Regions from separate parts of the uncultured Comamonas sp. genome, predicted to be linked through region 1. Evidence: predicted binding sites of a transcription regulator. Region 1 holds the regulator's gene; the other holds the start of a gene.
The links. The regulator NrdR, encoded in region 1, represses ribonucleotide reductase genes. The targets are predictions, from matches to a motif close to CACNANATNTNGTG.
Positions count from the first base shown of each region.

Region 2: a site for NrdR is predicted at 3,099-3,112, ahead of ACHWUQ_RS06445 (ribonucleoside-diphosphate reductase subunit alpha). Genes of this name have one in related genera too.

Region 1 covers NZ_CAXYJV010000047.1:9,119-14,317, reverse strand. Annotated here, with positions in the region: gene ACHWUQ_RS18980 (CoA transferase) at 1-1,404, shown strand, start outside; gene aroC (chorismate synthase) at 1,453-2,556, shown strand; gene nrdR (transcriptional regulator NrdR) at 2,634-3,125, opposite strand; gene glyA (serine hydroxymethyltransferase) at 3,146-4,390, opposite strand; ZMP/ZTP riboswitch at 4,448-4,610, opposite strand; gene ACHWUQ_RS18960 (lytic transglycosylase domain-containing protein) at 4,737-5,199, opposite strand, start outside.
Region 2 covers NZ_CAXYJV010000012.1:98,442-103,640, reverse strand. Annotated here, with positions in the region: gene ACHWUQ_RS06450 (ribonucleotide-diphosphate reductase subunit beta) at 1-58, opposite strand, end outside; gene ACHWUQ_RS06445 (ribonucleoside-diphosphate reductase subunit alpha) at 119-3,016, opposite strand; gene ampD (1,6-anhydro-N-acetylmuramyl-L-alanine amidase AmpD) at 3,413-4,027, opposite strand; gene ACHWUQ_RS06435 (sigma-54 dependent transcriptional regulator) at 4,059-5,199, opposite strand, start outside.

The DNA of each region.
Region 1 (5,199 bases):
GCCAGCGTGCACACGCTGTGGCAGCAAGCGGGTCTGCCAGCGCAGGCTTTGCAGCCAGGCGCTTTGGCGCTCAGCGGCGACGGCACAGCCTACCCGTCGAGCTTTTGCATCGATGTGGCGGCCCCGGCTGCAGTGGCTGCCAGCGGCCTGGCCAGCGCCTGGATCGACCAGCACCGCCAGCAGCTGCCCATGCCCCCGGTCAATGTGGATGTGGGCCATGTGCTGGCCGAATGCAGCGGTTATTTCACGATAGACGGTGAGCAGCCCAACCTGTGGGCCCCCATTTCGGGCCTGTATGCCTGCGGCGCCGATCTGGGCGAGCCGGGCTGGCTGCGCATCCATGCCAATTTTGACCACCACCGCGATGGCTTGCTGCGGCTGCTGGGCCTGCCCACCGGCGCAGCCACTCCGCGCCAGGCGGTGGCCGATGCGCTCAAAGGCTGGACGGCGCAGGCGGTGGAAGAGCGGGCCGCAGCGCTTGGCCTGGTGGTCGCAGCCGCCCGCAGCCCGCAGGCCTGGCAGGCCCACCCCCAAAGTGCGGCGGTGGCAGCGCAGCCCCTGGTGTCCATCACGCAACTGGACAGCGGCCAGCCCGCCGCAGCCCGTGGCTGGCCTGCGCCTGCCCGGCACCGGCCGCTGGATGGCCTGCGCGTGCTCGACCTGACCCGCATTCTGGCCGGACCCGTGGCCGCCCGCAGCCTGGCCGCGCAAGGGGCCGATGTGCTGATGGTCAATGGCCCGGGCCTGCCCAATATCGACGCCATTGCCGATATGAGCCGGGGCAAGCGCTCGGCGTTGCTGGACCTGAAAACGCAGACAGGCCAGCGCAACATGGCCGCGTTGCTGGGCCAGGCCCATGTGCTGCTGCCGGGTTACCGGCCTGGCGCGCTGGATGCGCTGGGGCTGGAGCCGCAGTCTGTCGCCCGGCTGCGGCCCGGCATTGTGTATGCCAGCTTGTCGGCCTACGGGCGCAGCGGCCCCTGGGCCGACCGGCGTGGCTTTGATTCGCTGGTGCAGACCGTTTGCGGCATCAACTGGGCCGAGGGCCAGGCTTTTGGCAGCACGGGGCTGCGGGCGCTGCCGCTGCAGATTCTGGATTACAGCGCGGGATTTTTGCTGGCCTTTGGCATCCAGGCGGCCTTGTACCGCCAGGCGACGCAAGGCGGCAGCTGGCATGTGCAGGTATCGCTGGCGCGGGTGGCGCAGTGGCTGCAATCCATGAGCCAGCGGCCAGTAGCCGCTGCGCCGGCACCGGCCGCAGTACCGCCGGAAGCCTATCTGGAAACCATGGACACCGGCTTTGGCCGCCTGCGCGCGGTGCGCCACAGTGCAGTGCTGCAGGGCCTGCCCAGTGGCTGGCCCCATGCCGGCCAGCCGCCCGGGGGTGACCAGCCCTGCTGGTGAGCCCTGCGGGGCTGTGCGGGGCACTGGCATCAGTGATAATGGCGGGCTATGAGCGGCAATACCTTCGGCACCTTATTTACTGTTACCAACTTTGGCGAATCCCATGGCCCGGCGATTGGCTGCGTGATTGACGGCTGCCCACCGGGCATGGCGTTGAGCGAGGCAGACATCCAGCAGGATCTGGACCGCCGCCGCCCCGGCACCAGCAAATTTGTCACCCAGCGCAATGAGCCCGACAGCGTGGAGATTCTGTCGGGCGTTTACGAGGGCAAGACCACGGGCACGCCGATTGCGCTGCTGATCCGCAATACCGACCAGCGCAGCAAGGACTACTCCAATATTGCGCAGAGCTTTCGCCCGGGCCATGCCGACTATGCCTACTGGCACAAGTACGGCATCCGCGACCCGCGTGGTGGCGGCCGCTCGTCGGCCCGGCTGACGGCGCCTACCGTGGCGGCCGGCGCCGTGGCCAAGAAGTGGCTGAAAGAGAAGTTCGGCACCGCGTTCCGCGCCTGCATGCTGCAGGTGGGCGAGGTGGCCCTGCCGTTCGAGGACTGGGCGCATGTGCCCAACAACCCGTTTTTTGCACCGGTGGCCGATGTCAGCCGCTATGAAGACTATATGGATGCGCTGCGCAAGGCGGGCGACTCCTGCGGCGCGCTGATCCGGGTGCAGGCCAGCGGTGTGCCGGTGGGCCTGGGCGAGCCGCTGTATGACAAGCTCGATGCCGACATCGCCTACGCGATGATGGGCCTCAATGCCGTCAAGGCGGTGGAGATCGGCGCTGGTTTTGACAGTGTGGCCCAGCGTGGCACCACGCACGGTGATTCGCTCAGCCCCCAGGGCTTTCGCAGCAACAATGCCGGCGGCATTCTGGGCGGCATCAGCACCGGCCAGGACATCGAGATCCGCATCGCCATCAAGCCGACCAGCTCCATCATCAGCCCGCGCGAGTCCATCGATACCGAGGGCAACAGCACCGAGGTCATCACCAAGGGCCGCCACGACCCCTGCGTGGGCATCCGCGCCGCACCGATTGCCGAGGCCTTGCTGGCCATGGTGCTGATGGACCATGCGCTGCGCCACCGCGCACAGAACAGCGATGTGCAGCTGGATGTGGGCCCGATCGCTGCGGAGGCGCCGCAGTCCTGACGCGCAGGGGCCGGACCGGCACCGGTCTGGCGCACCCACGAAAAAAAGCGAACCCTGGGGTTCGCTTTTTTTATCGCTCAGTCCTTTTTACGGGCGCCGTCTTTTTTGGCAGCCGGCGGCGGGGTGGTCACCTCGTCAACGATGGACTTGAACTGGTCAATGTCCTCGAAGCTGCGGTAGACGCTGGCATAGCGGATGTAGGCCACCTTGTCGAGCTTTTGCAGCTCGGCCATGACCAGCTCGCCGATCAGATGGGTCTGCACCTCGCGCGCACCCAGGGTGCGCAGCTTGTCTTCGACATGCTCGAGTGCCATGTCCACCTTGTCGATGCTGACCGGGCGCTTGCGCAGCGCCAGGCTGAAGGAGCCGCGCAGCTTGCTGCGGTCATAGTCGATGCGCCGGCCGTCCTTTTTGACGATGACCGGCAGGCTGACTTCGGGCCGCTCATAGGTGGTGAAGCGCTTTTCGCAATGGCCGCATTGGCGCCTGCGCCGTACAAAGCCGCCGTCTTCTGCAACACGGGTCTCCACCACCTGGGTATCGGGATGGCTGCAGAAGGGGCATTTCATAGGCGCGGGCGCTGCTCAGATCAACGGTAGACGGGGAAACGTGCGGTCAGGGCATTGACCTTTGCGCGCACGGCGGCGATGTTGGCCTCATCACGGGGGTTGTCCAGCACGTCGGCGATCAGGTTGGCGGTCAGGCGCGCTTCTTCGTCCTTGAAACCACGGGTGGTCATCGCAGGCGTACCGATACGGATGCCGCTGGTGACCATCGGCTTTTCCGGGTCGTTGGGGATGGAGTTCTTGTTGATCGTCATGTGGGCAGCGCCCAGCACGGCTTCGGCTTCCTTGCCGGTGATGCCCTTGGCGCGCAGGTCCACCAGCATCACGTGGCTTTGCGTGCCACCGGAGATGATGCGCAGGCCGCGCTCGGTCAGGGTCTCGGCCACGATGCGGGCGTTGGTCTTGACCTGCTGGGCATAGGTCTTGAACTCGGGCGACAGCGCTTCCTTGAAAGCCACGGCCTTGGCAGCGATCACGTGCATCAGCGGGCCGCCTTGCAGGCCGGGGAACACGGCCGAGTTGATGGCCTTTTCGTGCTCGGCCTTCATCAGGATGACGCCGCCACGTGGGCCGCGCAGGCTCTTGTGGGTCGTCGTCGTCACCACATCAGCGTGGGGCACGGGGTTGGGGTACTCGCCTGCGGCGATCAGACCGGCATAGTGGGCCATGTCCACCATGAAGATCGCGCCGACATCCTTGGCCACCTTGGCAAAGCGGGCGAAGTCGATTTCCAGCGAGTAGGCCGAAGCGCCAGCGATGATCAGCTTGGGCTTGGTCTCGTGCGCCTTCTTTTCCATGGCGTCGTAGTCCAGCTCTTCCTTCGCGTTCAGGCCGTAGGAGACGACGTTGAACCACTTGCCGGAGATGTTCAGCGGCATGCCGTGGGTCAGGTGACCGCCTTCGGCCAGGCTCATGCCCATGATGGTGTCGCCGGGCTTGAGGAAGGCCAGAAAGACTGCTTCGTTGGCGGAGGCGCCGCAATGGGGCTGCACGTTGGCCGCTTCAGCGCCAAACAGCTGCTTGACGCGGTCGATCGCCAGTTGCTCGGCGATATCGACAAATTCGCAGCCACCGTAGTAGCGCTTGCCGGGGTAGCCTTCGGCGTACTTGTTGGTCAGCTGGGTGCCCTGAGCCCACATCACGGCAGGGGAGGCATAGTTCTCGCTGGCGATCAGCTCGATGTGCTGCTCTTGACGCTGGTTTTCGGCCTGGATGGCTGCAAAGAGTTCGGCGTCGGTCTGTTCGACAAGGATGTTGCGTTGGTACATGGCGGTCGTTGGAGTCAGAAGTGAGCCCTGCCTGCCAACGTTGAGGGTGGCAAAAACAGGGGCTGCCCAGGCGCACGGCTAACACGTGGCGGGTGCGGGGGACGGTGGGCCCGCCCTGGCACTGCACGGTACGCTCCCCGGTGGTTGCTGCAGGCCGGGCCTGCATTCCACGTCAACAATCCGGTCATACAGATGTCTATCGCCAGTCGCGTACCCGGCTAGTGTAGCCGAGGCCACAGCGCGCTGGAGGCAATGGGTTTATCGCGTTCGGCGGTAAAGACCGGGCCCCCAAGCAAAAAGCACCCTCAAGGGGTGCTTTGCCAGGGGGTGAGAGGAAAGCCTGCGCTCAGGAGCCCATGGCCACAGCGGTGGCCTCGGCCTTGGCAGCGGCAGGCAGCGCAGCTGGCTTGTCAGCCAGTGCCACCGTCTCGGCGGCCGCGGCAGCAGCGCTGTTGCTGGCCGCCTTGGCCTTGTCTGCCACGGTAGCGGCTGCTGCCGGCATATCTGCCTGGGCAGACAGCGATGGCTTGGCGGCGGGAGCCACCGGTGCCTTGGGGGTGTTGCTGCGGCCTTCGGCGACTTGCTTGATGCGGAAATGCTCGGCCATCACCTTGGCGGCGTAACCGCCATCGGTGGGCAGGTTGGCAGCGCCCACATAGTACTTGAGGCCACCTTCGAGCGAGCCAGCGCGTTCAATGCACTCTTGCAGCACCTTGACACCCACCCGCAGATTGGTCACCGGGTCAAAGGCCGCAAAGTGGCCGCCGAAGTGCTCGTACTTGTCGGTGTGGATCTTGGTCATGACCTGC
Region 2 (5,199 bases), on a different contig from region 1:
CAGCAGTGGCTGCGAGCGGCGCCAACGCGTCGATGGAATCTTCTTCAAAGCTCAGCATGGGTGGTGCGCTCCTGGTGGGGGCCGGTGTGGTGGTTCAGGTTCGGACGATGTGCGGGAGTCACTGGCAGGCTTCGCAGCCGGGGTCATCGATGGCGCAGAAGCGGATGTCGGTGCCGGGCGCAGCGGGCTGGGCAGCGGCGGCGGCTGCCACCGCTTGGGCTGCGGGCGCGGCCTGGCTGCTGGGCACGGCATTGAGTACGCGGCTTTGGATGGTGGACTTTTCAGCCTGCGTGGCGCTGGTGGTGCGCAGGTAGTACGTGGTCTTGAGGCCGCGCGCCCAGGCGAGCTTGTAGGCATCGTCGAGTTTCTTGCCAGATGCCCCTGCCATATAGATATTGAGGCTCTGCGCCTGGTCTATCCATTTCTGCCGCCGCGAGGCCGCTTCCACCAGCCAGACGGGATCGACTTCAAAGGCCGTGGCATACAGAGCCTTGAGCGCATGGGGCACGCGGTCGATGGGGCGCAGCGAGCCCTCAAAATGCTTGAGGTCCATCACCATCACGTCGTCCCACAGGCCCAGCTTCTTGAGGTCGCGCACCAGGTACTGGTTGATCACGGTGAACTCGCCCGAGAGGTTGGACTTGACCGACAGGTTGCCAAACGAGGGTTCGATGGAGGCATCGACACCGACGATGTTGGAGATCGTGGCGGTGGGTGCGATGGCCACGCAGTTGGAATTGCGCATGCCGTCCTGCGCGATCTTGCGGCGCAGTGCTTCCCAGTCCAGCTGCATGCTGCGGTCCACCTGGACATAGTCGGCATGGCCTCGGGCCTGGGCGAGCAGGTCCAGCGTGTCCAGCGGCAGAATGCCCTGGCTCCACAGCGAGCCAGGGTAGCTGCTGTAGACACCGCGCTCGCGCGCCAGCTCGGTCGATGCCCAATAGGCGTAGTAGCAGACCGCCTCCATCGAGGTGTCGGCAAACTGCACCGCCGCATCGCTGGCGTAGGGGATGTGCAATTGGTAGAGGCTGTCCTGGAAGGCCATGATGCCCAGACCCACCGGGCGGTGGCGCAGGTTGGAGTCGCGCGCCTTGTCCACCGCGTAGTAGTTGATGTCGATGACGTTGTCGAGCATGCGCATGGCCGTGGCGACGGTGCGCTTGAGCTTGTCATGGTCCAGTGCCAGGCCGCCTTGCCCGTCATCTTTCAGGTGGCGCGCCAGGTTGACCGAGCCCAGGTTGCAGACGGCGGTTTCCGTGTCGCTGGTGTTGAGCGTGATCTCGGTGCAGAGGTTGGAGGAGTGCACGACGCCCGCATGCTGCTGTGGCGAGCGCAGGTTGCAGGCATCCTTGAAGGTGATCCAGGGGTGGCCAGTCTCGAACAGCATGGACAGCATCTTGCGCCACAGATCGACCGCCGGCAGCGTCTTGCTCAGCGCCAGTTCGCCGGTTGCCGCCTGGGCCTCGTAAGCGGTGTAGGCCCGCTCGAAATCCTTGCCAAAGCGGTCGTGCAGATCGGGAACGTCCGAGGGTGAGAACAGGGTCCAGGTCCCTTTTTCCATGACCCGTTGCATGAACAGGTCGGGGATCCAATTGGCGGTGTTCATGTCATGGGTGCGGCGGCGGTCATCACCGGTGTTCTTGCGCAGCTCCAGAAACTCCTCGATGTCCAGGTGCCAGGTCTCCAGGTAGGTGCAGACGGCGCCTTTGCGCTTGCCGCCCTGGTTGACGGCGACGGCCGTGTCGTTGACCACCTTGAGAAAAGGCACCACGCCCTGCGACTCGCCATTGGTGCCCTTGATGCGGGCACCCATCGCACGCACGGGGGTCCAGTCATTGCCCAGGCCCCCGGCAAACTTGGACAGCAGCGCGTTTTCGCGGATCGCATCGTAGATGCCGCCCAGGTCATCGGCCACCGTGGTCAGATAGCAGGACGACAGTTGCGAGCGCAAGGTGCCGCTGTTGAACAGGGTGGGGGTGGACGACATGAAGTCGAACGACGAGAGCAGGTCATAGAACGCAATGGCCCTTGCATTGCGGTCGTCCTCCTTCAGCGCCAGGCCCATGGCCACGCGCATGAAGAAGGCCTGGGGCAGCTCGATGCGCTGCTTGCGCACATGCAGGAAATAGCGGTCGTACAGAGTCTGCAACCCCAGGTAGTCAAACTGCAGATCGCGCGCGGGCTGGAGGGCTGCGGCCAGGCGCGGCAGGTCGAAGTCCAGCATCTCGGGCGCGAGCAGTTCATGCGCGATACCTTGCGCGACAAAGCCGGGGAAGTAGCTGCGGTAGGCCGCGCCCATGTCGGCACTGCTGACATCCTGGCCGATCACTTCGCGCGTGATGGTGTGCAGCAGCAGGCGCGCGGTGACAAAGCTGTAGTCGGGGTCTTTTTCAATCAAGGTGCGCGCTGCCAGGATCGATGCCTTGAACACCTCGTCCATCGGAACGCCGTCGTAGAGATTGCGCAGGGTCTCGCTGAGGATCGGGGCTGGATCGACGTCCTGGCCCAGCCCCTGGCATGCGGCCGCAATACGGTCATGGAGTTCTTTGACGTCGAGCAGCACCGGCTGGCCCCGGTCCTGCACATGCAGGCTGGCATGGGCGGGTGTGTGCTGGGCCTGCAACTGCGCGCGCTCCTGGTTGCGGCGCTCGCGGTACAGCACGTAGGCCCGCGCGACCTCGTGGTTGCCGCCACGCATCAGACCCAGCTCCACCTGGTCCTGCACATCTTCGATGTGAAAAGTGCCGCCGCTGGGGCGCGAGCGCATCAGGGCGCGTACCACCGTGTGGGTCAGGTTCTCGACCACTTCGCGAACGCTGGCCGATGCCGAGCCCTGGCTGCCATGGACGGCCAGGAAGGCCTTCATGATGGCGGTGGTGATCTTTGCAGGCTCGAAGGGGACAACTGCGCCGTTGCGCCGCATGATCTGGTAGTCCGGCAGTACGGTGAATCCATCCAGGGTGCGCGAGCTGGTGGCCGGTGCGGCCTGTAGCTCAGAAAGCGAAGCAGCGCTCATGATGTCCTCTCAGTGGGTGCAAAAAACCGGAGAAACAGCGCTGTGGTATGCCGGTATCACCAAGCCTCTGGGAACCGCATCACACTACATGTAGTGTTTTTGTGAGCGCTGGACACTACCTGTAGTGTATGGGGCATTGCGCATTTTGTGTGCAGGGGCTGTCGCCATGCTGCGCAGCAAAACAGCGGCAACTGCGCATGGCGTGGTCATTTGGGCATGCAAACCACCGCTGTGCGTGTGTTACGGGGCGATCCCCGTTGCCAGCCTGCGCAAAACGGGGCCAGGGCACAGAAAAAATAATTTTTCAAACAGGAGAAAATCTCACATTTCGCAGGCGTCTGGGCCTGCAAAAATGCCAACGCGCGGCGAAAAAGGGCCTCTGCACCGAGGGCAGATCTACAGCCCGATGGATGGTGGAAACATCGCGGCAGGCCAGTCCAGCTCCTGCTGCAGGCGGGGCCAGGAAAAGCCGGGGCCGGGATCGTTCTTGCGGCCGGGCGCGATGTGCTCGTGGCCGGCGATATAGGCAATCGCATACTGCGCGCGGATCTGCTGGCACAGCTGCACCAGGCTCTGGTACTGCGCCGGCTCGAAGGTCTCGCCCTCCAGGCCTTCGAGTTCGATGCCGATGGAGTCGTCATTGCAGCGCGGCCGCCCGCGCCAGAACGACTGGCCGGCATGCCAAGCGCGTTCGTCGGCACTGACAAATTGCCACACGGCCCCTTCGCGGGTGATGAAAAAATGCGAGGAGACCTGCAGCCCGCGGATGGTCTGGAAGTACGGGTGCGCATCCCAGTCGAGCTGGTTGGTGAACAGGCGCTGCACATCGCCCGTGCCGTAGATGCCCGGTGGCAGGCTGATCGAGTGGACGACGATCAGATCGGTGCAGGCGCCGCCGGGGCGGGGCCCGAAGTTGGGCGAGGGGCACGGCGTGGCCGTGCGCAGCCAACCCTGGTGCCAGAGCGCGGCATGCGCCGCCGCCGGGGGGCGGGCGTCCGCGCCGGGCGGCATCTCGGGCAGGTCTTGGGGCATGGCGTCAGTCCTAGGGCTGTACCCCATCGCTGGGATCGTGGATCTGCAGCCGTTCCATGCGGTAGCGGATCTGGCGCAGGCTGATGCCCAGCCGGTTGGCGGCGGCTGTGCGGTTGAAGCCGAACTCCTGCAGCGCGCGCACGAGGATATCGCGCTCGATGGCATCGAGCCAGGCCTGCAGATCGGCTGGCAGATCCTGCGGAAGGGGAAAGCGCTCGCCGTGGGCCGGTAGCGCCGAGGGGAGGGGCGGTGCTGCGGCCACCCGTGGCGCGGCGGGCGCCAGGTAGGCAGGGGTTTGCTCGGCAGCGATGCTCTGAACTGCAGCGTTCGCAGCCCCCCCGGAGCGCGCAGGCTCGATATGCAGAAACGGCCCGTCACTCAGCGCGACAGAGCGCAGCAGCAGGTTCTCCAGCTCGCGCACGTTGCCCGGCAGTGCGTGGCCGGCAAGCGCTTGCAAGGCCTCCGGGCCGAGCTGGGGCACCGGCTGGCCGCTTTCGTGGGCAATGCGCGCAAGCAGCACCTCGCACAGCGCCGGCAGATCCTCGCGGCGCTCGCGCAGTGGCGGGATGAAGATATCGATGACGTTGAGGCGGTAGTACAGGTCCTGGCGGAACCGCCCTGCCTGCACATCGGCGGCCAGGTCGCGGTGGGTGGCGCTGACGATGCGCACATCGACAGCTTCCTCCTGCTGGGCACCCAGCGGCCGCACCTTGCGCTCCTGGATCGCCCGCAGGAGCTTGGCCTGCATCGCCAGCGGCAGCTCGCCGATTTCGTCGAGGAAGAGCGTGCCACCATGGGCGGCCTGGAAAAAGCCGTCCCGGTCCTGGTTGGCGCCCGTATAGGCCCCTTTGCGGGCTCCAAAGAATTCGGCTTCGAGCAGGTTTTCAGGGATGGCGCCGCAGTTGACTGCCACCATCGGGCCACTGGCGCGCTGGCTGCGGCGGTGCAGGGACTGGGCCACCAGCTCCTTGCCGGTGCCCGACTCGCCGCGCACCAGTATGGGTGCCATGCTGCCGGCCACCTTGGCAATGCGCTCGCGCACCTGCTGCATGACCAGCGAGGGGCCAATCAGTTCGCGCTGCGAAGCGTCTTGCGGCAATGGGGGCGTACCCGGCTGCGCCGGCGCTTGAAAAGCGGCCTGCGATGGAGCT